Alloacidobacterium dinghuense: one gene and its partner. The protein of the gene in region 1 interacts with the protein of each later gene in a pairwise test. Links are inferred from orthologs where the notes say so. Each region holds a gene or a part of one and is shown on either strand. Other genes may lie near its edges. The genes, in order: ftsZ and rlmN.

Region 1 (15,248 bases):
CCCAGCGAGAGCGCCATGCGAGTGGGTCCTTCTTCCAGAGCATCGTAGCACGGTGTAGGCATGGCTGGCCTTGAAGTTTTCGATGCTATCAGAATAAGGAGCGAAGACGTTCAACATTATCGATGAATCGTTTTTGCTGCACGGGGTAGCGGGATGCGGAAATTCCTGGAAATGCGTGAGATACAATGCAAAGAGCGCAACAACTCAGACAGATTTCACGCCGGATTTCCGGCATTTTCCTGGAGTTACGACCGTCCGCATGGCCCGCATTTATCCGTTTCGCGCATTACGTTATAACCCCTCCCTTGTTCACGTAGAGGACTGCGTTACGCAGCCGTATGACAAGATCACGCCTGCCATGCAGCAGGCGTATTACCAGAAGAGCCCCTATAACCTGGTTCGCATCATTCTGGGGCTGCCGGAATTGTTCGATGGCAAGGAGACGGGCGACGTCTATACCCGGGCTGCCAGGGATTTCAAGGAGTGGCGGGAGAGCGGCGTGCTGGCGCAGGAATCCGAGCCTTGCATTTTTGCCTATGCGCAGAAATTTACCGTGCCCGGTTCAAACGGTCAGGTGATGGAACGCCGTGGATTTATTGCCCTTGGCGGACTGCACAATTACAACGAAAAAGTGGTCTTCCGGCACGAGCAGACTCTGTCGAAGCCGAAGTCGGACCGTCTGAATCTGCTGCGGGCGACGCGCGCGCATTTCGGACAGATCTTCATGCTCTACTCTGATCCGGGCCTTACGGCGGAGAAGCTACTTTTCGATGAAGATGCTACTCCTGATATTGAAGTGACGGATGAGTACGACGTGCTGCATCGCGTATGGAAGATCAGCGATGAAAACACGATCAATATTCTGACCAGCGAGTTGGCGGACAAGAAGCTGATTATTGCCGACGGGCACCATCGCTATGAGACGGCTCTGAATTACTCGAAGGAGCATGCACCGGCGCAGGCCGCATCAACCGAGCGCAACAGCTATGAATTGCCGCAGCCACCGTATGCGGAAGCGGCTGTGATGATGACCTTCGTGAACATGGACGCCGAGGGACTGGTGATTCTACCAACGCATCGCGTAGTTTTTGGGCTGAAGGATTTTGATCCCGGCGCATTTGTGGAACGCGCAAAGGCTTACTTTGATGTGGAGCCGGTGGCGTCCTCGGAAACGGCTGCACTGAAGGCAAAGCTCACGGCTGCGAGCAAAGGAAAGACGGCCCTGCTGACTGTCACGAAGAGCGGAAATTACCTGCTGACAGCAAGGCCGGACGCAGTGGCGAAGGCTCTGAGCACTCTATCCGAGCGGCAGCGGCAGTTGGATGTGGCGCAATTGCACGGATTGGTTTTGGAGCAGTTGCTCGGCATTACCCCCGAGGCGATTCGTGAGCAGGCCAACCTGCGCTATCTGCGGGATGCGGGCGAGGCCATCGAGCAGGTCGCGCGCGGCGATGCGGATGTGGCCTTCCTGATGAATCCGGTGACGATGGCGCAGTTGCGCGAAGTTGCCTTCGCCGGCGACGTGATGCCGCAGAAATCTACCGACTTTTTCCCTAAACTATTGAGTGGCCTTGCGATCTATCCACTGGATTGATTTCCGGAAAATGCTGCTAAGCCTGTGCGCGCTGCTCGCAATCTCTGCAGCAGCCGCGCAGGAGGCCCCACCACCCCAATCGAATCTGCCGGACATGGGCAAGTTGCCGGCGGTGCCTCCGGCGCAGCGGGCGCAGGTGCAGCCGCAATATGTAGTCGTGCTGGATGCGGCCCATGGCGACGGCGATGTCGGCGCGCAATTCAGCGACAAGATGTTGGAAAAGGACCTGACGCTTGGATTTTCCGTGCGTCTGCGGCAGGCGCTTGCTTCTCAGGGCATTCAGGTGATCACCACGCGGGATGCGGATACGCAGGTCTCGATGGTGACACGCGCGGAGACTGCGAACCACGCCATGGCTGCAGCGTGCGTCACATTGCATGCCACGGCTACGGGAAGCGGCGTGCATCTGTTCACATCGTCGCTCGCGCCAACTCCATACACGAAGTTTTTGCCGTGGCAGAGCGCGCAGTCCGCGTATGTAACGCAGAGTCTGCGTTTGTCTTCCGAGATCAGCACGGCGCTCGGACACGCGGCGGTTCCGGTTACACTGGGGCGCACAGCGCTCACGCCCATGGATAGTTTTGCCTGCCCTGCAGTCGCCGTGGAGATTGCGCCCCTCATAGGTGGTAACACAACAACGGCCACACCGCTGACCGATGTTGGCTATCAGAACAAGATCATCGGCGCGCTGACCGCAGCGCTCACGCAATGGAAAAATGACTGGAGGCAGCAGCCGTGATTCCGCGCTTCCAGCGTTTTCTGTTCGCCGCGATGCTGCTCGCAGCGGTCGTGATGGCGGTGGTGCTGATCCGCATGCGGGAGCGAGCGCACGATCGCTTGATGACGGCGGTCGACAGTCAGCCTTTGAATGAGTTGTCGAGCGCGTCGTCGAGTGCGCCGGTCGAAAAGATCACGCTGCTGGTGGCAAATGACCTGGATGGATCGCTGATTCCGGTCGAACGCAGCTTTCCCATGCCGAAAGATCCGAACGCGCGAGCGCGTGTGTTGATGGAGAAACTGCTGGAGGAGTATGCAGCGCCCAAGTCGACGCATCCTATTGCAAATGCTTCGGGCGTGGACGAGGTGTTTCTGATGCCGTTGCCGCAGCAGAAAGGCGCGAGCCAACAAGGAGAGATGGCGGTGGTGAATCTCGACGCAGCGTTTGTTCAGGCGCAGCCATCTGGGATCGAGCCGGAGACGCTGACCTTGCTTTCCATGATTGCGACTCTGCATGCGAATCTACCGCAGATTACAGAGGTACGCTTTCTGGTGGATGGTCAGCAGAAAGACACGCTCGCCGGGCATGCCGATCTGACGCGCGTCTACCTTGCATCGGACACGCAGACGGCGGTGCGCCCATGAAGATTGGTGTCTTCGACTCCGGTATGGGCGGCTTGACGGTTCTTGGCGCGCTGCTCAGACAGCTTCCAGCGGCAGACTACATTTATCTGGGCGATACGGCACGGTTGCCTTACGGCTCGAAATCGCAGGCGACCATTGCGCGCTATGCGGTTTCTAGCGCGCGCTTTCTTGTGGAGGAAGGTGCGGAGTTTCTTGTGATTGCATGCAACACGGCGAGCGCGCTGGCCCTCGACGCGATTCGAGAAGCTGTGCGTGTCCCAGTGTTGGGCGTGATCGAGACAGGAGCAAATGCGGCCCAGGTTTCTTCCTTGACCGGCGATGTGCTGGTAATTGCAACCGATGCCACGGTGCAGAGTCATGCGTATGAGCGGGCATGTGCGGAACATGGTCTGCGTGCGCTTGAAAAGGCGTGTCCGCTGCTCGTTCCTCTTGTAGAAGAGGGATGGATCGAGCATCCGGTCACGCTGGAGGTGCTGCGGATTTATCTTGCGGAATTGCTGGAACAAGCCGAAAGGCCGGGCCTGAAGCCGGATACGCTGGTGCTGGGATGTACGCATTATCCTTTACTGCGAACGCAGATTGAGCGCGCTGTTCCGGATTTGCGCGTGATCGATTCTGCGGAAGTAACCGCATCCCAGGTGTCGGCTGCACTCATAGAGTACGTTCACGATGGAACGAGAGAGCGCAGGTTTTACGCAACGGATTCGGTTGAGAAATTCAAGCGCCTGGGCACGCGGTTTCTGGGAGAAGCCATTGACTGCGTCGGCCTGGTCAATCTCGGTGGCTGATATCCTTACGTGTTTGGAGGAAAGAGTTGCATGTTGAATCTTGAAGGACGGGTTGCCGTTGTTTTTGGAGTGGCGAACAAGCGCAGCATTGCCTGGGCCATTGTGCAGAAGCTGCACGAGGCGGGCGCGAAGCTCGCGATCGGCTACCAGAACGAGCGACTGAAGGCAGAAGCCGAAGGACTGATTGCGGATTTACCGGGCGCAGAGGCGTTCCAGTGCGACGTATCGAATGACGCAGAGATTGCGCAGGTTTTTGAAGGACTGAAGGAACGTCACGGCAAGCTGCACGTGCTGGTGCACAGCGTTGCGTTCGCTCCCGCTGAAGAACTGAAGAACGATTTTTTGCAGACGTCGCGCGAAGGCTTTCGCGTTGCTCACGATGTGAGCGTGTATTCGCTGATTGCGTTGAGCCGCGCAGCTGCTCCATTGATGACCGACGGCGGAAGCATTATGACGTTGACGTATTACGGCGCGGAGAAAGTTGTCCCGCATTACAACGTAATGGGCGTGGCCAAGGCGGCGCTGGAAGCGACGGTGCGTTATCTGGCGTCAGACCTCGGTAAATTGAACATTCGCGTAAATGCAATTTCAGCTGGGCCGATCAAGACGCTGGCCGCGCGCGGAATCGGCGGTTTGGGCGACATGCTCAAGTCGCATGCGGATCGCGCTCCATTGCATCGGAATGTGGAGCAGGCCGAGGTCGGCGGGACGGCGCTCTTTCTCGCATCGGATCTATCGAGCGGCGTGACCGGTGAGACGGTGTACGTCGATTGCGGCTACAACATCATGGGCTTTTAGCTTCATCCTGCCGCAACGGCCAAGTGTAAGGTTGCAATCGTGGAGGCGCAAAATGCCTGTTTATCAATACAGCGTACTCAAGGGCGATCCGCAGTCGGGCAGCCTGTCTCCTGACTCGCATCCGCATTATCTGATCAATGTAGATGCGGGTGGGACGACGTATCAGGTTGCAGTCAACATTGAATCGACCGACGGATCGCAGGTTCTCTACTTCATCAACGAGAATTTCACCCCGCCTGATGCCGGAGCGCTGGATGCTCTTGCTGTCGGCATGACGCAGTTGAGCACGCAGGGCAATCCGGCAGTCGACTATGTGCGCAGCACGGCAAATGGGCAGCCGATTGTGACGCTCAGCGAAATGCAGTTGCTCCCGTTGCCGGGGCAATCAGCGTCTTCGAACCTCCAGAACGCGGTGATTCAGTATCTAAATCAGGCGATTGCCGATGACAACGGTACGATCTATGCCTTTGGCAGCCAGTACACCGACGGCACGGGCATTCACGACATCCACATGAACCAGGGCAATCCTCCCGGCGCATATGAGAAGGACAATGGCATCTGGCAGGATGGGCTCCTGGTGTTTGAACTTCCGGCGAGTGGGACGTGGGCTGCGATCTTCATTGCCTTCCAGACGGAGTCGTGGACAACGGACAGCAACGGGAATCCGCAATAATGTTGGTTACGGCAGTGCAGGTTGATCGCTTTCGTCCTTGAGCGCGATCCCTGATTTGCCGAGTCTGCGCGCGGCGAGCATCAGGTGATGCAGCTTGTGCGCTGCGGATGGATAGCTGAGCCCTTCAGGACGCACGTTGGAGATGCAATTTCTGTCCGCGTCTGTGCAGCCGATGTGAGGCTTGTACGTCAGGTAGATGCCGAGGCTGTCGGGTGAGCTTAGGCCGGGGCGTTCACCGATGAGCATTACAGTCATCTCAGCATTGAGGAGCTCTCCGATCGCATCGCCAAGCGCGACGCGGGCCTGCGTCGCGATGATGATTGGCGCGAGGTTCCAGCCTTCTAGCTTGCGCATGATTTCTTTGAGGACCGGAACTGCGTGGCGCTCCGGGGCGATGGCGGATAGGCCGTCGGCTATGATGAAGACCGCATACATCGCTTCGCGCAGCGTCTGATCCGTGAGCAAGGATCGACTTTGCTCGTTGAGCTTGCGGCCCAGATCCGGACTGCGGAGATATTCGGCGCGATCGCTAACCGCGCTTTGTACCGTGATGGATTCGAAACCGGATGCAGTGAGTTCGCGAGTCATTCGGTCCGCGTCGAACATGTTGTGAACGGCGTCGCGAGCCCGCGCATGCGCCAGGGCAAATTCAAGAACTTCGTTTGTTGGCAGGCTGTCACCGGCGCGACCCAATGCTAAACGCGCATTGGTGAAACTGCGCAGACGCGTCCACGGGTTCTGAATGATTTCTCTCATGCGCTTTCAAGCAGTCGGGCGGCGCTTGGAGGCAGACGGTCGGCGAGGGTGCCTTCGCGATCGGTGATTCCCATTTTTTCCAGCCATGTTTCAAATTCCGGTGCGCGCTTCAGGCCGAGGACGCGCCTTGCGTAGAGCGCATCGTGGAATGAGGTGCTCTGGTAGTTGAGCATGATGTCGTCGGCTCCAGGCACGCCCATGATGAAATTCACGCCGGCGACAGCGAGCAGCGTAAGCAGCGTGTCCATATCATCCTGGTCGGCCTCGGCGTGGTTGGTGTAGCAGATGTCGCATCCCATCGGCAGGCCGAGCAGCTTGCCGCAGAAGTGATCTTCGAGTCCTGCGCGCGTGATCTGCTTGCCGTCATAGAGATACTCAGGGCCGATGAAGCCGACAACAGTGTTCACCAGGAGCGGCTTGAATGCGCGGGCTACGGCGTAGGCACGGGCTTCGCAGGTTTGCTGGTCGACTCCATGATGCGCGTCGGCCGATAGAGCGCTTCCCTGCCCGGTTTCGAAGTACATCACGTTGTCCCCGACTGTGCCGCGATGCAGTGCCAGCGCGGCTTCGCGAGCTTCCTTGAGCAAGGCGAGATTTACGCCAAAGCTGGCGTTTGCCTTTTCGGTTCCTGCAATCGACTGGAAAACGAGGTCGACGGGCGCTCCCTGTTCGATTGCCTGCATGGTTGTGGTGACGTGCGCGAGCACGCATGATTGCGTTGGAACTTCGTATCGCTCGCGGAATTTGTCGAGCATGTCGAGCAGCGTTGTGACTGCGGCGAAACTATCGCTTGCCGGGTTGATGCCGATGACCGCGTCGCCGCAGCCGTAGAGCAGTCCATCGAGCATCGATGCAGCGATGCCTTTTGCGTCATCCGTGGGATGATTCGGCTGCAGGCGCACGGACATGTGTCCTTTGAGGCCGATGGTGTTGCGGAAGCGTGTAATGACGCGGCATTTCTGCGCGGCGAGGATCAGATCCTGATTGCGCATCAGCTTTGAGACGGCAGCCGCCATCTCGGGGGTGATGGATAGCGCGATGCGCGTGAGGGTCTCTGTGTCCGTGCTTGCGCTCAGGAGCCAGTTGCGGAAATCTCCAACAGTGAGATGACTGATCTCTGCAAATGTGCTGGCGTCGTGGGTGTCGATAATGAGCCGCGTCACTTCGTCGGATTCGTAGGGAATGACGGATTCTTCGAGAAAGCGCTTGAGCGGCACTTCAGCGAGCGCCATGCGCGCGGCTACGCGCTCTTCTTCGCTTGCCGCGGCGATGCCTGCAAGCTCGTCGCCGGAGCGCAAAGGACTAGCATTTGCCAACAGCGTTTTTAAGTCGTCGAAGCGCCATGTGCGGCTTCCGATGGTGTGCGCGTAGGCCATGTTTAGTCGGCGGCCCGCTCACGCTGATGACGCGTGAGCAGGAAGTAGATAAATCCTGATCCCAACAATGCGAGAAAGACAAGCGCGACCAGGCGATTGTAGTAAAGCATGGTTCCCATGCAGAGCACGGAGCAAATGAGCGCAAAGGCTGGAAAGATGGGATAGAGCGGCGCCTTATAGCTGCGGTGCAGGTCAGGCTGTGTGGTTCGCAGGCGGAAGAGCGCGAGCATGCTGAGGATATACATCAAGATCGCGCCGAAGACAGACATGGTAACAATGTTCGCAGTCAGCGTTTGTCCGCCAAAGGTGATGAGTTGGTCGCTGTAAATGGCAGCAATGCCGACGACGCCTCCAGCGAGAATCGCAAGCCACGGTGTTTTGAATCGCGGATGCACGCCGGCGAGAAAGCGCGGAAGATAGCCAGCGCGGGCGCGCGAAGATTTGTCGCGAATAGCCGAGGATGATTCCGTGAAACGATGCGACGAGGCCGAAGAGTCCCAGCCAGACGAGCATGTGTAGCCATCCACTGCGCGCTCCCACGACGATCTTCATCGCCTGCGGCAGAGGGTCGTTGATGTTTGCGAGCTTCGTCCAATCACCCGCTGCTCCGGCGAAAAGCATCACCCCCAGCGCCAGCGCTACCAGCGTGAGGATACCTGCGATGTACGCGATGGGAATCGAACGCTTCGGATCTTTCGCTTCTTCGGCGGCCATGGCCACGCCTTCGATGGCAAGAAAGAACCAGATTGCAAATGGAATAGCGGCAAAGATACCCGGGACTGCGTGCACGGTGAATTGATTCTGGCCCGCCCATCCACCCTGAAGAAAATTGGCGAAATGAAATCCGGGCGTGACGACCGCCATGAACACCAGTAGCTCAAAGATGGCGAGCAGAGTTACGAACAGTTCGAATGTGGCGGCAATCTGCACGCCAATGATATTCAGCGTCATGAAGACGAGATAGGCCCCGAGCGCGGCATGTTTTGGGGCCAGCGACGGAAACTGCACGTTGAGATAGGCTCCGATGGCGAGCGCGATGGCAGGTGGCGCGAAGACGAACTCAACCAATGTGGCTGCGCCTGCAAGGTAGCCTCCAACTGGGCCGAAGGCTGCCCATGCATACGCAAACGGACCGCCAGCGTGCGGAATGGAGCAGGTCAGCTCGGTAAAGCTGAAGATAAAGGTCGCGTACATGGCCGCGATCAGGAGCGAAGTGACAAGAAAACCGAGCGTGCCTGCGTTGGCCCAGCCATAACTCCAGCCGAAGTATTCGCCTGAGATAACAAGTCCAACTGCGATGCCCCAAAGCTGCCAGGTGCCGAGCGTCTGCCTGAGGTCGTGATGCGTTGTGACGGGCGGCGATTCGATGGCGTGCGACACGCTTGAGAGTATCCGCCTTTACGGTGGACTTATGGAGGGCGCTTCGCGCCTACTAACGTTATATAGACAAAGCAGGTCTTTCGACTCCGCACTCCGTGCTGTGCTCAGGATGACAATGTAGAGAGAGTTAGTCTTTGAGCGTCAGCGTGATCTTGCGCGAGTCGCCGCCGGTGGTCTTCATCACGATTTCGCCGTTACTGCGCTTGGCCACGCTCGGAAACTTGTCGCCCCATTCCACCAATACGATGCTGTCGGGCGTGGCGATCTCATCGAGGCCGAGCGAGTCGAGCTGGCGCTCCTGCTCGATGCGGTAGAGATCGAGATGGTAGAGCATGACCGGCTCGTTTTTTCCGTGATCATGGAGGGTGCCTTCGTATTCGTGCATCAGCGTAAAGGTGGGGCTCGTCACTTCATCCGGTTCGGCGGCGTCGAGGGCTTCGGCAATGCCCTTCACCAGCGTGGTCTTGCCTGCGCCCAGATCGCCTTTCAAGATAAGGAACTTTGGTGGCGTGAGCAGTTTCGCGATCTCACGTCCGGCACGGATCGTATCGGCGGCGCTGTTCGTCTCGAACTCGTGGACCTTCGTGCCTGTGGCCTCTGTCATCGCGGCATCCCCTGTATCCAAACATACCCGCCTTTGTCGTCGGAGCGGAAGCGAAAAGCTGTTGAAAGGTGCGCAACGGTGTCAGTGGCAAGCAGGGTGTGCTCGTCGTGTTCCCACACGGCAAAGTCGGCAGCCAGCCCGTGGAGATAGACGGCGGCGTTCACCGCTTCTCCGGCTAGATGCGGATATTGCGCCAACATAGCCGCTATGATGCCGGTGAGGATGTCTCCGCTGCCACCTTTGGCCATGCCGGGATTGCCGGTGGTGTTGATGGCAATCGAACCGTCCGGATGGGCGATCAGAGTGCGCCATCCTTTGAGCACCAGCGTGACATGATTTTTCATCGAAAATTCACGAGCCAGCGCTTCGCGGTTGGCTTGAACTTCGCCGGTGCTGATTCCGGCGAGCCGAGCCATCTCTCCGGGATGCGGCGTTAAGACGCGTAACCGGTTGCGGCCATTGATCTTGCCGGGATGCTTGGCGAGGATGTTCAGGGCGTCGGCATCGAGGACCGCGGGAAGATCGGTCTTTTCCAGCAGGCCGAGAAGAAATGCTTCGGTCTCCGCCGACTGGCCCAGCCCCGGACCAATCGCGAGCACCGTTTTCTTGTCGAGAAGCTCTTTGAGCGTTTCGTCATCGAGATTGCTGCTGCTGATTTCTCCTTTGCTGCCGGCACGCAGGGGAATGGTCATCAACTCGGGCGTGATGCGCACAACCGAATCGAGGATTGGTTGCGCTACGGCGGCGGTCACCAGGCCGGCCCCGGTGCGCAGGGCTGCGAGCGAAGCCATTGCAGGCGCTCCGGACTTTCCGTATGAGCCGCCAACCACGAGTACGTGACCGAATTTGCCTTTGTTGCTCTCCGCGGGACGTGGAGTCTCGGTGATCCTCTTCGAAGCTCCCGCCCAGGTGAGGTTTAACTCGGATTCGATGGCTGCGTCGGGCGAGCCGATGGGGGCGACAACAATGGGCTGATAGGCGCTGTCGGTCAAGTTGCCGCTGACGTGCGCTGGCTTCGGAGCGGTGAAGGTCACGACCGCATCGGCGCGATAGGCGCCCTCGGTGCGATACTCGCGGGAATCCGAATCCCAGCCGGAAGGAATATCGACGGCGACGACCGGCGCGTCGAGGCTGTTGATCCGGTTGCGTAAAGCCATCGCCACGCCCTTCAGCGGAGGCCTGAAGCCGGTGCCGACGACTGCGTCGAGAAACAGGTCGGATTGATTGAGGATATCCGTGATCTGAGCTGAAGAGAGAGACTCTTCGTCCGGCGCAAGAGCAGGCGCGATTTCCATGCGCTCAAACATCTCTTTGGCGTCGCCTTTCAGGTCAACCGGATAGCCGAGCAGCAGCACCTTGACCCGGCGGCCCTCCCCGGCCAGCACGCGCGCGGCGACAAAACCATCGCCGCCGTTGTTGCCTTTCCCGCACAGAACAGTAATGTTCGCCGCGCGCGGAAATTCCTGCAGCGCGAAGCGGGCGACGGCGTGACCGGCGTTGTCCATGAGGTCAAGCGAAGCGATTCCGTAGCGGTCTACAGTGATGCGGTCGCATGTCTGCATCTCCTCTGCGGTAAGAATTTTCATGATGTAGAAATCGTACCTGAACAAAAACGGCCTCCGCGATGGAGGCCGGTCGTTTCAGAAATTTAAGATGCGCTATTCGGTGACGCCGATAGCTGTCTTGGTTGTATCCGTTGGCTGCTTCGCGACGAAGTAGCTCTTGTCCCAGAGGTTGCGGTAAAAGAGGCCGGTCAGCTCCGCGGCTTTGGGACCGAAGGTCGGGCGTCCACCTTCGAGGAAGAAGACGGTAACGATGCGACCGTACTGCGTGTCAGCGTAGGAAGCGAACCAGCCGAAGCGAGTGCCATTGTTCGAGCAGGTTCCGGTCTTGCCCATCACCGGGAACTGGTTGAAGTTGGCACGTAGCGAGCGCGCCGTTCCATATTGCACCGCGGCCTGCATGCCGTCCTGAATTTCTGGGATGAGCTTGGCAATATCAAGCGTGCGCTTGATGCGCGGCTGGAAGTTCACCACCTCTTCCGGTGTCGTCGGGTGCTGCAGGTAGTAGAGCGTTCCACCGTTGGCGATGGAGGCGACGAGCGCGCCGAGTTGCAGAGGAGTCATCGAAACGCTTTCGCCGAAGGAGCACATGCGGCCCACGCCGCCCTGGCTCTCCGGCAGCTCCTGATCGGGATAGACGCCCAGCTGCTCGTTGGGGATGTTGTAACCGGCCAGCTCGCCCAATCCAAACTGATTGGCATAGTGGCGAACGCGCTCGAAACCAAGGCGGCGGCCCAGCGTCTCGAAGTAGAGGTTATTCGAGTGCGCCAGAGCTTCGGTGAGGTTCATGTGATACGAACCGCCGAGGTTGACCGGCGTGTCCTTCGTAACAATGCCTTCATCGAGCGCGGCCAGGGCGACGGAAAGCTTGATCGTCGAGCAAGGCTCAGCGCCGCTCGACAGGGCAAGCTTCTGGTTGACCATCGCCAGTACGCGCCCGTTGCTGGGATCGATGGCGACGACTGTGCCGTTCATGTTGCCCAGCGCATCGATGGCGGCCTGCCGCACAACTGGATCTTCTCCACCGATCGAGTCGCCGTTCGTGAGATCAATATCTGTAAACGAACTACCAGTGAAGCGCTCGTAGGAGCGGTGACGATGAACTGTCGTCAGGCTGGCGCGGCGAACTCGGCCGTGACTGGTGGTCGTGGTGAGAGAAACATTTGTGACGCGGGCAGGGCGGCGGCTGTGCTGCAGATGCGAAATATGCTGCTGGGCGCTGGCCGATTCCTGCACATGCGTGCGGGTGGTATGGCGGGTGGTGTGGTGCGTCGTCGTAGTAGTTGTGTCCGCCGCGAGCGCGGCGGGTACCGCAACCAGTCCTGCAAGGAAAACGAGGTGTGCTATGCGTTTCATGAATCCATTCATCCTGAGCCCAGCTACTCTTTGAAGGCCGTTCTCTTCTTATCGGCCTCCATGCATCTTGCGCATAGAAACAGCCTGAACTTCTAACAAAAAATACTTGTCGCCCGACCAATAGTTCCGCAATGGTCCGTCCCGTTTCCATTCCGGACTAACGATCGATCCTATTTCACCACAGTTACAACCCGCATACAGCCGGAATGATGCCCCCCGGCATTACTTTTGATTACTGTACTTTAGGATGGGTTCCTGATTAAGCAAAATTTTGCTTTATCCCCATCCAATTTCTATTATTACAAACCGCCGCGACGCATGAAGGCCGGGATATCCAGATTTTCACCGGACTCCTCCTCGTGCATCAGGCCGAAAACATCCGATAAAGGCGCGGGCTCAGCGACCGCGACAGCCACCGGTTCCGGTTCGAGGATCACTTCCGGCTCGGGGACATAAACGGGCTCCGGGGCCGGCTTCGACGCCGCCGGCTTGACCGGAATCGAGATCGACCGGCGCGGCATGTCCTCTTCCTCGCTCATGAACCGGGGAGTCGCAACCGTGGCCTCAACATGGGTTTGCACCTGCACCCGAGGCAACACCGACTCGCGCAGAGCCGCAGTCAGCATGCGCTCGCGGCGCTCGGGCATTTCCTCGCGGAAGCCGGTGGCGATGACGGTGATCTTGACGTCGTCGCCCATCGATTCGTCGAGCACAGCGCCGAAGATGATGTTGGCATCTTCGTGGGCGGCGTTCTGGATAAGAGTGGATGCGGCGTTTACTTCGCTCAGCTTCAGCGTGCTTGATCCGCTGATGTTGATCAGGATGCCCTTGGCTCCGTCGATCGCGCCATCTTCAAGCAGCGGCGATGCCATCGCCGCCTGCGCGGCCTCAATGGCGCGGTTCTCACCTCCGCGTGCTGCCGTGCCCATTACGGCGTACCCCATGCCAGCCATCGTGGTCTTCACGTCGGCGAAGTCGCGGTTGATGATACCGGGGATGGTGATGATGTCCGAGATGCCCTGCACGGCCTGGCGCAACACATCGTCGGCAATGCGGAAGGATTCAAAAAAACCCGCGTCCTTCGCGACAGCCAGGAGCTTTTCGTTGGGGATGACGATCATCGTGTCGACGCTGTCGAGCAGTTCCTGCATGCCACGCTCGGCCTGCGCCATGCGGCGCTTGCCTTCAAAGCCGAAGGGTCGGGTTACGACGGCGACCGTCAGCGCGCCCATTTCACTCGCCAGCGAAGCGATCACGGGAGCAGCACCCGTGCCGGTGCCTCCGCCCATGCCGGCGGTAACGAAGACCATGTCCGCGCCTTCGAGCGCTTCGATGATTTTTTCCGAGTCTTCGAGCGCGGCACGGCGACCCACGTCTGGATTGGCGCCTGCGCCGAGGCCGCTGGTCAGCTTCATACCGAGTTGCAGCTTTACCGGAGCCTGCGAGAGTTGCAACGTCTGCGCGTCGGTGTTGGCGGTGATGAACTCGACGCCCTCGACGCGCGCGGAGATCATACGATTGACGGCGTTGCCGCCGCCGCCGCCCACGCCGATGACCTTGATCTTCGCGCCGGTGGGTAGCTGTTCGTGATACTGAATGCGGATTTCTTCTGACGGGTTCATGGCTAAGACTCCTACAAGCTTCCTGCAAAGATGGCGCGCAGCTTGGCGCGCAGACCCTGGTCTTCCGCCGCACGGGTCACGCTGGTGCGGTGGGCATACAAAAGCATTCCTACTAACGTGGCGTTCTCGGGGGCGATCAATTCTTCCGGCATACGAGAGAGCGGCACCGGCGATCCAATGCGCGCCGGGACCCGCAGCAGGCTCTCAGCGGTATCGAGCAATCCTGGCAAGTGCGAACCGCCGCCGGTGAGCACGCAGCCCGCGCCCAGCGCTTCCAGCACTCCTCCCTGGCGGAGGTTTTCTCTCAGCAGCTGAAAGAGCTCGCGGGCGCGCGGTTCAAGAATCTCACTGATATAGCGTTGCCGAACCATGCGCGGTTCATGGCCCGGCATTCCCTGCAACTCCACTTCGTTCGACGACGAAACACTGGTGACCACCGCGTGACCGTAGGTGCACTTGATCCATTCCGCTTCAGCCGCGGAGATGTGCAGGCCTACGGCCAAATCATTCGTGAAGTGATCGCCGCCGATCGGGACAACAGAGGTATGCGCAACCGAACCTTCAAAGAAGACAACTATTTCCGTGGACCCGGCGCCGATATCGATGAGACAGGAGCCCAGTTCACGCTCGTCGGCGGAGATCGTCGCTTCCGCCGCCGCGATTGCATCGAAGACCGATTCCGTCACCTCAAGACCCGCACGGTTGGCGCACGTCACGACGCTTTGCAACGCGCTGGCTGAGGCGGTTGAGATATGCAGGTTCACTTCAAGGCGATTGCCGATCATGCCGACAGGGTCGTGAATGCCCGGCTGCTCGTCGAGAATGAACTGCTGCGGCAGCAGGTGGATGATCTCGCGATCGGAGGGCAGCGAGACGGAACGCGCACGGTCGACTGCGGCGCGAACATCTTCACGGGTAATCTCGCGCAAGCGCGATCCCAGGCTGACTCCGCCCCGGCTGTTCAGGCCACGAATATGCGGGCCGCCGATGCCGACAACACAGCGGTCGATAGTCCCCTGCGCCATGGTCTCGGCCGCCATCGCCGCCTTGTTGATGCAGCTTGCCGCCTGTTTCAGCTCGGCGATCAGGCCTTTGCGCATGCCGGTGGATTCGGCGATACCATGACCCCGATAGCGCAGCGCGCCATCGTGCAGCTCCGCTACCAGTACGCGCGTCTTCGCGCTTCCCACGTCGAGCACCGTCAATAGCTGTTCGGTCTGGCTCATGCGTGCTTCCTGTGGGGGTGGGCTATGGGCCGCGCCTTTGCGACCGGCTGTTTGGGCGTTGCCGCCGGCGTGGCTGGAGCAGCCGGGGCGTCCTGTGTTCCGGGTGCGTTGTCCGCCATCTTCAGGACCACCTGCCGGTCATACCGCAGGT
Region 2 (15,310 bases), 2.6 Mb from region 1 along the record:
CAGCTTGGCCTGCAGCGCGCCAAGCTGCACTCCCGGTTTCACCCGGCCGACGATATAGAGCCAGTTCTCGTCCGGATCATGCACATACGCGACATTCGCCAGTACCGGCATCGTCTCAATCGGCAGATAAAAGTCCGGCGGCGTGCTCACCAGCCGGTCGCCAAAGTAGCCTGCAGGCGCAATGCCTACAACCGTCACTGGTTTCGTGTTGATGTAGAACGTGCTGCCAACAACCGCAGGATCGCCCGAATAATCGTTCTTCCATTTCTGGTAGCTCATCACCGCAACCATCGGCGCACCCTGCACACCGTCGGTGTCCGTGAACAGCCTGCCCGCCTGCGGATTCAGCCCAAATGTCCGGAAATAGTTGCCGGAAACGAACTCACCCATCACTGACCGCGCCAGCTCTCCATTTCCATTGCGCCGCGCCGTCACAGGCCGGAAAGTAAAGCCCGCCTGGATCGCCGCCAGCTCTTCAAATTCCGGCGCATTCTTCTTCAATTGCTCATATGTATTGGTCGCGAACAGGGAGTATTCACCATTGTCGCTTGTCCCACCTGCCACGCAGCAATCGTCATGATTGCCCAGACGCACCAGCGTCTTGGGATCAGCCACCGGCAGATTCTTCATCAGGACCGCGTTCACCAGCGTAAAAATCGCGGAATTTGCCCCAATGCCCAGCGCCAGCGTCAGCACCGCGGTAATCGTGAATCCCGGTGTCTTGCGCAGCTGCCGCAGCGCATAGCGCACATCCTGAATCAAATTCGTATTCATCGCGACTCCGTTCCAGTGAGCGATCAGCTGCTTGCTTATCGCGGCTGCATTTCCGTCCGCGGGGGCAGGCACCTTTGCGTGCTGTTAGCAGAAGCAGGTAACCGACCAATTCGCGCATCCACTCAACTCAGTGTTTTCTGAGAGATACGAATTCAGAGTCAATCGTGTTGTGTTCATTCGTTCATTTCAATGTCCGCAAGCGGACATCCTGGAGGCGGTCATTCGGAACTCTGAACGTGGACTACGATTGGATGTGAGGGCCGAGGAATTCGACGTCCCATGCGTCCCCGAAGGCGTTTAGTGTAGGCATGTCCGGCTTGCCTTTTGCGAAGACATCATTGAGGTCGGAGAAGAATTTTTCTGCATTCATGCCGGGGAGCACCACGACCAGCTGGCTCGATGGCTTGTCGGAAATGTTGATGAAGCCGTGCCCGTCGCCACCGGGAATGCTGACTATCTCTTCCGCTTCGGCCTTGAGGCGGTTGCCGTTTACTTCATACAGATATCGCCCTTCGAGGATGCGGAATATCTCTGTTTCGCGATGGCGCTGGAGCGGCGGTTCGAATCCTGGTGCGTTGACGGTTTCGAGAATGGTTAGTGCCTGGCCTGCAGCTTCGGGCGGCAGACGCACGGCAAGCTCGAGGCATAGCTGGAATCTTCAGTGGCGGCTGCTTGTCATCGGCGGAACGGAAGAATTGAAAGGGCATGCAGGGCTCCTGTGATTCCAGCATTCTTCGGCAAAGGTCTTAGCGGTCGGCCTCTTCAAATGCGAATCTTCCGAGATGGAAGGGCGTGAGACCTGCGGTTTGGTGTCCATTTGATTTACCGGATAGGTATCAGGTGTGTTGGTGGGAAAGCCCCAGACCTTTCCATTCCTCATGTCGACGACGACTCTGCCATAGAGCTGCTTGGTGCCGTCGGGCGCGCGCAACATCTGCGTGCCCGGCTCGAAGTAGAACGGGTAGGCAGATGACGATTGCGCGTTGACGGGATGCGGCGCGATGTAAGGCCTGACGGCAATGGCTACGAGCGCGATTGCGATGATCAGCAGCAGGAGATTGGTGCAAGTGTTTCTTCGCATTTGGTTTTGATGCCTCCGGGATTCACAGGGAGATTGTAAATACGCGGTGGCCGCGTGCCCAGACAATCGGTTGACTTCAATGGATCAGCGTGACTGGGAGCAAAAATTACTTAGTAAAACGTTTAAGTTTGACGATCGTTTTCTCGCCATTTTAGTATGGCTTCGCGATCGGAAATCTGAAGGGGAAGCGATGCAGATTTGTGTGTTTCGAAGGTGCCTGCCGCTGGTGGCCGGGCTGATGGGGATTCTGATGGCGGCGGCTCCGGTGTCGGCGCAGCAAGGGGGCGATGGACGGACTGTGAGTGACCGTCCCTGGATGGACAAGAGCCTGTCGCCGGATGAGCGGGCAGACCTGGTGCTGAAGCAGATGACGCTCGATGAGAAGATCAGCCTGCTGCACGGTACCGGAATGGCGCATGCCGAGCAGTGGCAGACGCCGCTTACGTATCTTTCAAATGGCGGCGCAGGGATGACGGTTGGCGTGCCGCGACTTGGGATTCCGAACATTTATATGTCGGACGCTGCGTACGGCGTGCGCAGCAGCGGCGAGAACGGGCGCTACTCGACCGCGCTGCCTTCGAATGTGGGGGCAGCTTCGAGCTGGAATCCTGAAGCCACTTGCGATTATGGCGCGGTGATTGGCAGCGAGCTGCGGGCGCAGGGCTACAATATGACGCTCGGCGGTGGCGTGAACGTGACACGCGAGCCGCGCAATGGGCGGACGTTTGAGTACATGGGCGAAGATCCGCTGCTCGCCGGGACGCTCGTCGGAAATCTGATGAAGTGCGAGCAGGCACAGCATGTGATCGGCGACATCAAGCACTATGCGGTGAACGACCAGGAGACCGGCCGCAATATTGTGAATGCTGTGATCTCGAAGAAAGCGATGCAGGAGACTGATCTGCTCGCATTTCACATCGGGATCAATATCGGCAATCCGGCCGCAGTGATGTGCTCGTATAACCGCATCAATGGCGACTATGCCTGCGAGAACAAATACACGCTGACGGATGTTCTGAAGGGCGAGTGGGGCTTCAAGGGGTTGGTGCTTTCGGACTGGGGTGGTACGCACAGCACAGAGAAGGCTTCGGCGGCAGGGCTGGATAACGAAGAGCCGATGGGCGACTACTTCGGGCCAAAGCTTAAGGAGGCTGTCGATGCCGGCCGTGTGCCGATGTCGCAGATCGATGACCATGCGCATCGCGTATTGCGCTCGATGTTTCTCTCGGGGATTGTGGACTACCCGATCGAGAAGAGCGTGGTGGATGTTGAGCACGGACTTGAGATTGCGCAACACGTTGAAGAGCAAAGCATTGTTCTGCTGAAGAATGACAAGGGGATTCTCCCGCTCAATGCTTCGAAGATGAAGTCAATTGCGATTATCGGCGGGCATGCGGATGTGGGTATGATTTCGGGCGGTGGCTCGGCGCAGGTGGATCCGCCGGGCGGCAATGCAATCATGCCTCCGGGACAGGGCGCGACGCACTGGCAGGATCACATCTGGTTTCCGACGTCGCCGCTGAAAGCACTGACGGCGAGGCTGCCGAGTGTGAAGCTTGAGTTCAATGCCGGCAAGGATCTTTCATCGGCGGCTGCGCTGGCGAAGAGTTCGGATGTGGCGATTGTGTTTGCGTACCAGTGGACATCGGAGGGCATGGATCTTCCCAGCTTGTCACTGCCGGACAATCAGAATGCGCTGATCGATGCGGTAGCGAAAGCGAATTCGCGAACGATTGTGGTGCTGGAGACGGGAACGGCGGTGACGATGCCATGGCTGGGTGACGTCGCGGGTGTGGTCGAGGCGTGGTATGCGGGCAGTCGCGGTCACATTGCGCTGGCGAACGTTCTGACGGGCGAGGTGAATGCTACGGGCAAGCTTGCGATGACCTTCCCGAAGAGCGAGCAGGATCTGCCGCATCCGATGATTCCTCCGTTGACGCCGGAGGATGAGGGGCAGGGAACGGGCGCGGTGAACGGGCAGGATCATGTCGGGTCGAAATACTCGGTGAGCTACGACGAGGGCGTGAAGGTTGGCTACAAGTGGTATGAAGCCGAGCACAAGCAGCCGCTCTTTCCGTTCGGCTTTGGCCTGTCATATACCAGCTATTCTTATTCCGACTTGAAGACTGACAGCGGACAGAAGACGGTGAGCTTTAAGGTGAAGAACAGCGGCAAGCGTGCAGGCACGGAGATTGCCGAGGTTTATGCCGAGCTTCCGGATAAGGCGGACGAACCGTTCAAAAGGTTGGTGGGCTGGCAGCGTGTGGAACTTGGGCCGGCTGAGTCGAAGACGGTTTCGGTGACGATTGATCCGCAGATGCTTTCAATTTTCGACGAGGCGTCGAATGGATGGCAGCTGTTGAAGGGCAAGTATCGGATTACGGCTGGGGCGTCTTCGGAGGATACTCCGCTGAAGGGGACGATTGAGGTGAAGTAAGAATTCTGCCATTAATCTATTGGCCCGTCTGCTTACAGGCGGGCTTTTTTCTTTGCTCCTGATTAGCATGGGAGGGTGAGACATTCTTCATTTCGACGCCACTGGGCTATTCTTTGGCTCCTTCTGACTTCATGTGTGGCGCATGCGGCACAGCCCTTGCTGGCAAACAAGCGTGTGTTGTGGCTGGGCGACAGCATTACGCAGGCGGGCGATTACGTCACATTCGTCGAATACTTCCTCGAGAGACTGTATCCGGCTGACAGGTTTGATGTGATCAGCATCGGATTGGCGAGCGAGACGGCTTCGTGCCTTTCGGAGAAGACGCATCCCTTTCCGCGGCCCTGTGTTCAGGAGCGGTTGCAGCGCGCGCTTGCCCTGGTGAAGCCGCAGATTGTGGTTGCATGCTATGGGATGAACGACGGCATCTATCATCCACAAAGCGCAGAACGCATGCATGCTTTTGAGCAGGGGATTGAGAAGCTGACGTCGGCGGTGCATGCGGCGGGGGCGGAGATGATCCTGCTGACTCCTCCGCCATTTGACGCTTTGCAGGTGAAGGCGAAGGTTGTTCCGCAGAGCGCGCCTGATTTCGGTTTCATGGCGCCGTATGCGGGCTACGATGATGTGCTCGCAGATTACGCGCGCTGGGAGATGCAGTTGCCGAAGAGCGAGGCCACGGTAATCGATTTGCATACGCCGATGGATGCTTATCTGGCAGAGCAGCGTAAGATGGAGCCCGATTTTTCGTTTGCAAAGAAGGATGGGATTCATCCCGACGCGGCCGGACATTTGTTGATGGCGCAGATCGTGTTGCGCGGGTTAGGCATTCCGGCGGCAACGGGAGATTTACAGGCTGAGTTGAAGATTGTGGAGGCTGATCCGCTGTATTTGCTGATCAAAGAACAGCGGGAGGCGCGTTCTGACGGATGGCTGAAGTATGTAGGGTACACACGAGGCAAGACGGTGAAAGCGGACTCGGTGACAGAGGTTGAGGAGAGGAATGCGGCTTTACAGGCGAAGATTGATGCTCTACGCAAGCAGACGAGCAGTAAAGGTTTGCTGGACGCATCGTGCTATCCCACCCTATCGCTGCGCGATAGGATGGGGCACCCAGGTTCGTGCTGAGCGATCGAAAAGGAGATCCTTTGCTGCGCTCAGGATGACAACTCGGTTAGCTTAGACCGGGGGCATGCCTTCGATGATGTGTGTGCCGGCTGGCGCATGGAAGACGAAGTCGGCGTCGGTGGCGGGGGCGTTGGGTTGCTCGTCGCTGAAGGTGAAGAGGTTGATGGCGCCGTCCGTTTCTTCGATGCGCATGGACTGGATGACTCCCGCTGCGGATGCGGTGAGGGTGAACGATGCGATGCGCTGCTCCATGTTTTTCGGGATGCCGGAGAGCGTGAATGCGCCGTTTTCTGCCGGATTGATCTGCAGGTTGGTCAGCTCTTTGGCGAGTTGCGTGTGCCCGAGCAGGAAGCGCAGAGGCGAGCGCAGATCGTCAAGCTTCTTTGCCGTGACGCGAGGGATTTCCATGTCGCCGGGTGAGTAGAAATAGGCGTTGTCGCCGTCGAGAACGAAGAGTTTGCCTGCGGGCTGGTTGTATGTCCAGCGCATCTTGCCCGGTTTCTTCAAGAGCAGCGTGCCGCTTTCCTGGCGGTGCATGCCCATGCCGTCGTATTTTTGCGTGAAGTGGACGGAGAGCGAGTGGAGGGCGTTGTAGTGCCTGTCAATGCGCTCGGCTTGTGACTGGGCTGTGGGCGTTTGTGCGTGGAGCTGTGCGGCTGAGATCGTCAGGATGAGGATCAGGATTGGCTTGATTCTGGCATCGCTGAGATTCTTCACTACGCCTTTGGCTCCGTTCAGAATGGCGGTGTTATTAGGGAGGTTTCGTGCTTTCCCACCCTGTCGCAAATTGCGCGACAGGATGGGTAACCCATTTTCTTGCTGACCGATGCGAGAAGCAGATCCGTCGACTGTGCGCCTTCGGCACTCCGCTCAGGATGACAGAATAAAAATGAGAACATAGTTTGGGGAATGACAATGTTCCTTGCCATCCCCGCTGACTTGCTTGCGAAGCGCTGACCTGTTTATTGCAGGGGTACGGTGCAGTTCGTTCCACCGGCTGGGTCGGCTTTGATTTCGCCGGTCATGTCGATGCAAAAGCCACGGTGGCCGGTCTTACCGACGGCCTGCGGTACGGCTGTTGCTTCATAGCTGGTGTACATGTCCTGATTGTTGACCGTCGTCTTGCTGCAATTGACGATGTTGAAGAGGTAGCCAGCTTTTGAACCCGTAGAGAGGTCATGCTGCAGCAGCTGAGAACTCGTGGGGCTCGGCGGTCCAGAGGCCGAATCGCCGCCGAGTGCCTGCAGCGAGCAGGCGAATCCGTTGGCGGGGTAATTCGTCTGAAATTGGATCTGCGATTGATAAATGGCGCGGAGAGACTGGATGGCAGAGGTTTCATTCGCCTGACTGCGCAGGTTCAACATGTTGGGAATGGCGATGAGCATGAGGATGAGCATGATGGAGATGACGATGAGCAGCTCCATCAGGGTGAATCCAGCTTCGCTCACAGAGTGACTGGCGTGGCGCTTGCGGCGATCAGAATGTACTTGAGTCAGAAAATGAATCATGGGTCTGTGTTTCTCCCCGTGGCTGCGAACATGGCAACCACCGAGAAAAATCCTAAATGAGTAAGACGCAGGACGCCAGCGAAGTGCTCATGAAAGAACAGGAATCAAGCAATAGAGACCTGATTCCATCCTGCGTTCTAAGCCTTTTGTCTTAGCACTCGAGTTGATTGCGCGTGAGCTTGACTCCGTCGAGGCGTCCGAGGAGCGTGACTGCGACCAGCTCCGGGCGGAAGAGATGGTTGGCCATCGCCATTACCTGGTCTTCCGTGATGGCTTCGACCTTGTCGAGGATCTCCTGCATGCCGAAGAAGTAGTTGAAGTGCATCTGCTGGCGCGCGAGGTTCGACATGCGCGACATGGAGCTTTCAAGCGAGAGCAGCAAGTTCCCTTTTAACTGGTCTTTGGCGCGACGCAGTTCGTCGGCCGGGAGTGGCTCGCTCTTCAGGCGGCGAAACTGCTCCATGACGAGCTGCACAACCTGGATCGCCCGGTCGGATGAGGTTCCGGCGTAGACGCAGAGTGAGCCGGTGTCGCTGTATGGGTTCAGATCGCTGTAAATCGAGTACGCGAGGCCGCGCTCTTCGCGGACAGTCTGGAAAAGGCGCGAGCTCATGCCGCCACCGAGGATCGTGTTCAGAACGAGGGTGACGTAGCGGGATTCGTCAGCAATGGCCGGGGCGGGTACACCGAGACAAAGCTGCACCTGCTCAAGCGCCTTCTTGTTCTTGAGGATGATGCGGGCTGCGGTCTTGGGTGGAACTGTGACGGTAAGCGATTCTCCTGCAGGGAGCGATTCAAAGCGGCGCGTGACCTGCTCGACAAATACGTCGTGTTCGATGTTTCCGGCGGCCGAGAAGATCATGTTGCTTCCGTGGAATTGCTGCCCGTAGAAACTACAAAGCGTATCGCGTTCGAAGCGTCTTACGGTTTCCTTGGTTCCGAGGATCGGCTTGCCCAGCGGGTGGTCTTTCCAAAAGGCCTGGGTGAAGATTTCGTGTACCAGATAGTCAGGGTTGTCCTCGTCCATCTTGATCTCTTCGAGGATGACGCCGCGCTCGCGGGTGATTTCATCGCTGGCGAAGGTCGGATTGAGGACGAGATCGGAGAGAACGTCGAGGGCGACGGGTACATGCTCGTCGAGCACCTTGATATTGAAGCAGACTGTTTCTTTTCCGGTGAAAGCGTCCAGATTACCGCCAATTGCATCCACCTCGCGCGCGATGTGCTGCGCCGACCGTGACTTGGTTCCTTTAAAGACCATGTGCTCGACGAAGTGGGAGATGCCATTTACTTCGGCCAGCTCATGGCGCGAGCCGGCACGAATCCAGACTCCCATGGCAACGGAGCGGATGTGGTCCATTTTTTCGGTCAGAATCGTGAGCCCGTTCGGCAGGACGGTGCGGCGTATATTGCGTTCGTTATCCATTGCTAAATTCCTGAGTCTTCAAATGCCCTGGGGCGTGTTCTGGGCCGCTCTTAGGGGTGGGGAAGAATGCGCTATGCTTGTCTCTACGAGCTTTGGTTATGATGCCACCGGGCAGGAAAGAACCTATATCCATTTTAGACTCTCCGGAGGCTGCCGGGGCTCACAGTCTTTTTGGCCTTAATCTTCAACAACTTACGGACCTGTTGGCGCAATTTGGCACACCTGCGTATCGGGCAAGGCAGCTTTCCGAGGCGCTTTACCGGCAATGGGACGAGGATCTGGCCGAGATATCGACGCTGCCTAAGAATCTGCGCGAGGCCATGGTTGAGCATGGATACAAAGTGGGCTTACCCCGGATTGTTGAGTCATTCGTTTCGATCGATGGAACTGAGCGCTATCTGATTGCCGGGAACGATGGCCAGACGGTTGAGACAGTCTGGATGCCAGATGGCGATGGCGGCGAGGCTGGCGACGGCACCGAGGCTGGGACCGATTTGCGGCGAGCGACGATCTGTGTTTCGAGCCAGATTGGCTGCGCGGTGAACTGCCAGTTCTGCCTGACGGCGAAGCTTGGAATTATTCGCAATCTGACTGCGGGAGAAATTGCCGGGCAGGTTGTGTCGGTCCTGAAGCGCCACAAGGTCGAGATTGGGAAGAACAGAATCAACCTTGTTTTCATGGGGATGGGAGAGCCATTCCTGAACTATGACGAGTTCATGGCGGCGGTGCGGTTGCTGGTACGGGAAGTCGGAATTCCCGAGTCGCGGATGACAGTGTCGACTTCGGGGATTATGCCGGGAATTCTGCGCTTTGCCCAGGAGGCCATCAGGCCGAAGCTTGCGATTTCATTGAATGCTCCGAACGACAAGGCGCGCACAGAGATCATGCCCATTACAAAGAAATGGGATATCGGGCATTTGATTCAGGCGGTGCGTCAGGTGCCGCTGCGTCCGAAAGAGAAGGTCACGTTTGAGTATGTGCTGCTGGGCGGGTTGAATGATCGCGAGCGTGATGCGGATGAAGTGGGACAGGTGCTGCGAAGGGCGAATCTGCCACTGAAGGTAAACTTGATTGTCTGGAATCCGGGACCGGGGATGCCTTACAGCATGTCTGATCCGCATACCGTGCATATGTTCCAGTATCGGATTAAGTTCAACAACATTCCTGCGTATGTGCGGCGACCTCGCGGGCGGGATATTTTTGCGGCTTGCGGTCAGTTGAAGCGAACTACGGAAAATTTGGTTCAGTTGGGTTGATTTGGCGTATGTCGTCTGAGCCAAAGAGAAAAGCAGGTCCTTCGCTCCGCTCAGGATGACAGCTTTTGAATGCGATGAGCTACTTCGTCCCTTTGTCGGTGCGGACTTCGTCGCCGGTTCGCTGTACTTCCCAGTGAACCTTGTCGGTGGATTGCGCCTGCTCGAAGTGGATGTGGCTGTCGTCGCTGAAGTCGTTGGTGGTGCGATACCAGGTGGTCTTGCCGTCAGCTTCGCTCTTGCCCAGATACGTCCAGTGATTGTCTTTGATCTCCAAGTCACCCGGTCCGATGGCGGCGCCGTCCTTGGTGATTGGATTGGTGCGATAGTGGCCTTCGGCGTCGATGGGGACGAAGACGACGAGGGCCCCGGGATTGCCGTTGACGTTTTGCTCGCAGGCAAAGAAGAGTCCTGTGCGAGAGCAGTGGTTGATCAGCGTGTCGGTTGGTTTGCCGGGAATGCTGACTTTCCACGTGCCGTTGTAATTCCAGAGCGGGGCGTAGACGGAGTCGGGAAACCCTTGCGCGGCGGCTGTGATTGCTACCATCGAGAGGCACGCAGTCACGAGGGCGGTCCTCATCCGGCGTTCGGTCTCCGGCCGTTCTGCGGATAGAGCGCCAGATCGAGTACGCGTGCGGCGACGCGGTCGGCCGCATGGCGCAGCACGTCGCCTTCGTCGGCGAAATTTCCGGTGATGCAGCGAATTCCCATGGCCTCGACGCCATCGATGTCGGGCTGGATCGGTTCGGCTCCTTCGGCGGCGTATCGGGCGATCATCTCGTCGGAGATGGTTCCGGTATTGATGACCGCATAGTCGAAGATCGGACCGCCGGCATGATCGTAGATGCGCTCGATGTGCTCGGAGGCGGTGAGGTGCAGGCTCTCGTTGGCCTGGGTCATCAGGTTGCAGACATACACGCGCAGACCCTGCGCGTGGGCCAGAGCTTCAGGGACGCCTTTGACCAGAAGATTCGTGACGAGGCTGGTGTAGAGCGATCCGGGGCCGATGGTGACAAGGTCGGCGCGCTCGATGGCTTCGAGGGTCTCGGGCATGGGCTCTGCGTCGGGCGGCTCCATGGTGAGTTCGACGATCTGTTTTTTGCTGGCGGTGATGTTGGTTTCACCGCGCACCGTCTCGCCATCATCCATGAGCGCGGCGAGGCTGACGTCGGCGGTGGTGGCGGGATAGATATGCCCTCGTGTGGCCAGAATCTCGGCGGCCAGGCGGATGGCCTGGGCAGCGTCGCCGGTCATCTCCGAGAGCGCGGCGACGAAGAGATTGCCGAAGCTATGCCCTTCGAGCCCGGCGCCGGAGCGGAAGCGATGGCGGAAAAGACGCGAGATAAGGTGCTCGTCTTCCGAGAGTGCGACCATGCAGTTGCGCAGGTCCCCCGGCGGGAGCATGTTGAAGTCTTTGCGCAGACGACCGCTGGAGCCACCGTCGTCGGTGACGGTGACAACGGCTGCCAGATGACTGATCAGGCAGGGGTAATCATCGTATTCAGGCTGCGTAGCACCTGGGGATGGAACGTAGCGTTTGAATCCGCGAAGCAGGGTCGAAAGGCCGGTGCCTCCGCCCATGGCGACGACTCGCAGGTTCACTTTCTCTGCATTGGGCGGCGATGAATGTGAGGGTGCGAGGGTCGCTTGTTTCATAACGATGATGCGTTCAGTGTATCTTCTTTGAGCTTACGATCCGGTAAATTGGAAGCCTGAAGTGGAAAACTCTTTGCGCGGCAAAAAGTTACGGTGTTCCCAATAAACGAGAGTGTATCGCGAAATGAAGCGAGCTCATGGCTCCTGTCCAGGTGGATGAAAATGAAGTTGCATATCGTCGGGGATCATCTCCTTCGTGCCTAAAACCAAGCGCGTCCCGGAGAGCAGGCTGACGGTCTGCTTGTCGGAACGCAGCAGATCGGCAAACTCGGGCCCAGCCGCGATTTCAAGTTTCATATTGTTCTCTCCGAGGACTGCGCCGACGCGAATCGATGACGTCTCGTCGCCTGAGGCTATATTGTCATCGTGCGCCATTGGAACTGATGTCATTCCCCCTTTTCCAGTCGGCAGCACCGAGTGTAAGGGAACTGACTGGAGATCAGGCGCCATGATCTCCAGAACGTGAAGAGCGAACCCAGAGCGCGAATGGCTGCCCTGGCAATCGACACCTTCAATGAGGAGCCCTAAAGTTGATTCTGGAGAAGATTTTGTATGCCGGGTTGCTGCAACGACCTTGCCGTAAATCCTTCCGCCTTGAGGTATTGTGCAGCCCGCGATGCTCCAGCCTGAAAGCGTCTCAGCTTGAAACTCTTCGCCGATCTTAGTGTGTCCTGCGTCGACTCCAGTTCGCAGCTTGGCTTCGAGATAGCCAGAGGCGGGATGCTCAGGGTCCTGCGCCAGAATTGGCGGGAGCGATAACACACAAAATACTCCCGCGACAAGCATGGATCGAAGCGTGTACCAACCGGGAGCTTTCAAAGCGGCTCTTTTTGAGCGGTAACCACTACGATGTTTCCGGATACAGCAGTTCGGTAAAGCGCGGGTCGTCTGCCATGTCCTGGAAGTCGGAGTCGCTGCGCGCCTGGATCCGGTTCTGCGGGTTGAGTTCGATGGCGGCGATCAGGTGTTCGAGGCACTCTTCGGCCTGTCCCGTCATGCTGTCGAGAACGGCCAGCCCGTAGTGGGCGAAGTCGGCCTTCGCGTCTTTTTTGAGAATGCCTTCGAGTTGATCGCGGGCATCTTCATAGTCGCCGGTGTTGAGCAGCGATATGGCGTAATCGTACTGCTCGCCGAGGGTGGAGAATGCCAGCTCCGAGCGCTTGGCATTTCGCTCACAGGCAGCGAGGTAGACCTTGGACCGTTCGAGCAGCTCAGGCGGAGCGTGAGGAATGAGCTTCTCAAATGCGGCGCGGGCCTTTTCAAACTTACCCTCCTGCATGAGTTGCACAGCGCTCTGGTAATGCTGAAGAGCCTGCTCATGGGCCTTGTCGACGATCGGGCGCGTTTTTTCAGTTGCTGCGCGAGCGGTACGGCGAGTGCCAGGAGCCTGAGTTGTATCTTGCATAAATGCGACTTTTCCTTGATTTTCTCGAGACATACAGCGCAACTGGCGCCTGGAATGCAAATATCCCGCTGAACTCGTTTTTATACGCAGAACGGTGGTGCGAGTCAACTGGGGAACAGTAAGCCGGCGGGAACTGCGGTTAAGAAGCGGCCAGAGTGCATTTCGATGCCCGCAAGCCAGTTGTTCCTCGGGTGGCTTATTTGTCCGACCAGATTGCCAGTTCGTTGCCTGCCGGATCGGCGAGGTGAAAGCGTCGGCCGCCGGGAAAAGAGAAAGTATCTTTTGTGATTGTACCTCCCGCCTGTCGCACTTTTTCCTGCACTGCTTCGAGGTTCTTGGAGTAGAGAATCACCAACGCTCCCTTAGCCGGCCTGGACTCGCCGCAGGCGAAGCCGCCAATCGACACGGCCATCGCTGAAGGAGACATATTCATCGCCCCAGTCCTGGAACTTCCAGTCGAAGACTTCACCATAGAACTTTTTGATCGCGGGCAGGTCGGGGGCTGTGAATTCGATGTAGTCGATGGCTCGGTCAATGTGCTCGTGCTGCATGATCCTCCTTTGGCCTGCCTCCGAATCTCTGCTGGAAGATGCAAGAAGCAAGCCTGGTGGTTTCGTCAGATATCAAAATTTCACCGGTCGATCGCCTGCTCCGCGGCCACAGCAAGGAAGGAGTGACCGAAGATGGTTGGGTGCTCAGCATCCCAGAAGAAATTGGTATATGGGTTGCTGCACAGCGTCGGCGGGTTTACAGCCGTGTTCAGGCATGGATGGGTGATGTCGGTAAATCCGTAATGGCTGCCGTCGGCAACGACCCCCTGTAACAGGCTGTAGGTGTCACTGCGATAGAAGTGGGTGTTTGGCAGGAACGACTCAATGAACAGTCCCGCGTCCAGGTCCGTGTTCAATGCCTGCGTTGCAGCAAGCGCGAATGCAGCATTTCCTTGAGCAGCAGGCAGCAGTCCGATGTTGAAAAAGTGGGGAACGAAGAAATACCGGGCACCGGCGCGCTGGAGCTGCGCAATGCTGGAGAGCAGACCGAAAGCGATCTCTCCACCGAGCGTGTCGGGTGAGCCACCGGTTGCGTTGAGAATATCGTTGCCGCCGCCCACAACGATATAGAGCGCCTTTGGATCTGCCTTGAAGTTGTGCTGGCTAAGATAGAGGGCTACTTGTTCGGGAATACTTGGGATCGTTTGCGTGCTCCCAGCTACTGGCACCGCTTGCGTGACCTCGGCGCCGCCGAAGGCGTAGTCCGTGCCACCGGCGAGTGAAGGCTTGACGGTGACGCCATAGGTGCCTGCCAGATGGTCGATCCAGATGGGGCCGTTCGAAAAGCGTCCGTTGAAGTAGGGGGCAGCGGGGATGGTGCCATTGCTGGCGATGAAGATGTTGCCGACATCGCTATAGCTATCACCGAAGACGTAGATGGCGTCGAAAGCCGGATGCGACGCGGCATATGCAGTGAAGGACAAGGTGAGCATGAGAGCTGCGATCCCGATAGCTCGCAGCAGCGAAGGGCGTGAGCGCATAGAGGGTCTCCTTTTCAAGTGCAACAAGGCAGGAGAACGTAAATGATCGCGGGGGAGCGCGAAGAAAAGCCGTGGCTTTTCGCTGGTGTGCCAGCATACAGCAATCGATGAGCGCCTGGGTAAGAGGAAATTGAATCCTGCCGCCGATCAAGGTGGCCGACTACGACGCAGGCCCAGTCGGTATTTTTCAGAGGCGGTCGCTGCTAGTGAACCACCTCAAGCAGCAACGCACTGCCGTTTCCAATCTCCCAGTTCGGCTTGTTTGCAGAGAGGGTGATGGGCGAATTTGCGTCTCCATGAGACGCGATGGAGAATTCACGGAAGCCGTGCAGCCCGGTGGCCGTGGTGGAAAACGGGCCAACAGCGCGGGGCAATTCGCTCGGAGTAGATGGGCTGGCATACACACCGGAGAAATCGGCAAATCCTACGGGCTCGCTGTACTGGTTGTAAACCTTGCCCGATCCGGCGGAGAGGTACACTTCGTCGCCACCGATCTGGCGGGTCGTCCAGTCGCCGGGGTCGCTGGTTCCTCGTGCGGTCCCGCCGAGGGGCAGTCTTGCGTGCAAGACATTGTACGGGGCGGCGGCAGCGACCAGCCGGACACGAACGGGAAGCGTTTGTCCTTTCCATCGCAATTGGTCAAACAGAATACTGATCGAGGAGGCACTGACACCGACAACATGACCCGTGAGCTTTGTGCCCCTGGGCAGGTTGACGTCTTTCTTGACTGGCACTGACTGCACGAACTCCGCTGTGATTGGCTGTCCTAGTTGGAGATTTTGAGGCTTAAGCGTTTTGTTGAGGAGAACAGGCAGAGTCGCGCCGGCGGGCGGTGGCGCCAACTCTTTGCTAGCTGGTGCGGCATGGACCGGCAGGGCGACGCTGAGGGCGAGGAGTGCAACCAAGCATCGCATAGGTGGTTCTTCCTTTCAATTCGTTAGACGCGTGGGCTGAGTTGTTTGGTCCGGCTTTCACGAAGTTGGTTTGTTTGGGGTGTAAACGGCCGGGTTCAGGGCTGGATCGTTGTACATTTTAAGTTGCCGATAGAGCTTGAAGCTGCGCGTGCCAGCGAGAGTCTGCTGCCAGAGGCGGTCGAGGCAATGAGCAAGATCGT

Evidence for each region.
Region 2: the proteins of ftsZ (region 1) and rlmN interact in binary tests that used the Escherichia coli proteins (3 or more experiments, as listed by UniProt). The link is inferred for Alloacidobacterium dinghuense from one-to-one orthologs.

The regions. Positions count from the first base shown.
Region 1 is NZ_CP060394.1:6,032,374-6,047,621, reverse strand. What follows is about bases 11,711-14,596. They hold ftsZ (cell division protein FtsZ), read right to left. Parts: upstream 13,872-14,596; coding sequence 12,549-13,871; downstream 11,711-12,548. Other genes in these bases: ftsA (cell division protein FtsA), read right to left, coding at 13,883-14,596; H7849_RS25420 (penicillin-binding transpeptidase domain-containing protein), read right to left, coding at 11,711-12,249. In the rest of the region: H7849_RS25480 (VWA domain-containing protein), read right to left, coding at 1-62; H7849_RS25475 (DUF1015 domain-containing protein), read left to right, coding at 176-1,594; H7849_RS25470 (N-acetylmuramoyl-L-alanine amidase family protein), read left to right, coding at 1,605-2,333; H7849_RS25465 (GerMN domain-containing protein), read left to right, coding at 2,330-2,956; murI (glutamate racemase), read left to right, coding at 2,953-3,744; H7849_RS25455 (enoyl-ACP reductase FabI), read left to right, coding at 3,775-4,542; H7849_RS25450 (YukJ family protein), read left to right, coding at 4,595-5,215; ethanolamine ammonia-lyase subunit EutC, read right to left, coding at 5,222-5,971; H7849_RS25440 (ethanolamine ammonia-lyase subunit EutB), read right to left, coding at 5,968-7,347; H7849_RS27700 (hypothetical protein), read right to left, coding at 7,350-7,592; eat (ethanolamine permease), read right to left, coding at 7,540-8,727; tRNA (adenosine(37)-N6)-threonylcarbamoyltransferase complex ATPase subunit type 1 TsaE, read right to left, coding at 8,855-9,331; H7849_RS25425 (NAD(P)H-hydrate dehydratase), read right to left, coding at 9,328-10,917; more of H7849_RS25420, read right to left, coding at 10,990-11,710; more of ftsA, read right to left, coding at 14,597-15,097; H7849_RS25405 (cell division protein FtsQ/DivIB), read right to left, coding at 15,094-15,248. UniProt on the Escherichia coli protein: Essential cell division protein that forms a contractile ring structure (Z ring) at the future cell division site. The regulation of the ring assembly controls the timing and the location of cell division.
Region 2 is NZ_CP060394.1:3,449,570-3,464,879, reverse strand. What follows is about bases 7,581-10,528. They hold rlmN (dual-specificity RNA methyltransferase RlmN), read left to right. Parts: upstream 7,581-8,449; coding sequence 8,450-9,607; downstream 9,608-10,528. Other genes in these bases: H7849_RS14170 (gluconeogenesis factor YvcK family protein), read right to left, coding at 10,181-10,528; H7849_RS14175 (hypothetical protein), read right to left, coding at 9,687-10,184; H7849_RS14185 (M16 family metallopeptidase), read right to left, coding at 7,581-8,351. Also shown: H7849_RS14220 (ABC transporter permease), read right to left, coding at 1-774; H7849_RS14215 (cupin domain-containing protein), read right to left, coding at 1,016-1,405; H7849_RS14210 (hypothetical protein), read right to left, coding at 1,433-1,855; H7849_RS14205 (glycoside hydrolase family 3 C-terminal domain-containing protein), read left to right, coding at 2,058-4,292; H7849_RS14200 (SGNH/GDSL hydrolase family protein), read left to right, coding at 4,368-5,417; H7849_RS14195 (LolA family protein), read right to left, coding at 5,469-6,134; H7849_RS14190 (type IV pilin protein), read right to left, coding at 6,380-6,925; more of H7849_RS14185, read right to left, coding at 7,077-7,580; more of H7849_RS14170, read right to left, coding at 10,529-11,260; H7849_RS14165 (hypothetical protein), read right to left, coding at 11,396-12,022; H7849_RS14160 (TPR end-of-group domain-containing protein), read right to left, coding at 12,105-12,665; H7849_RS26475 (VOC family protein), read right to left, coding at 12,862-13,017; H7849_RS26470 (VOC family protein), read right to left, coding at 13,028-13,216; H7849_RS14150 (SGNH/GDSL hydrolase family protein), read right to left, coding at 13,297-14,196; H7849_RS14145 (hypothetical protein), read right to left, coding at 14,400-15,110; H7849_RS14140 (DUF4254 domain-containing protein), read right to left, coding at 15,168-15,310.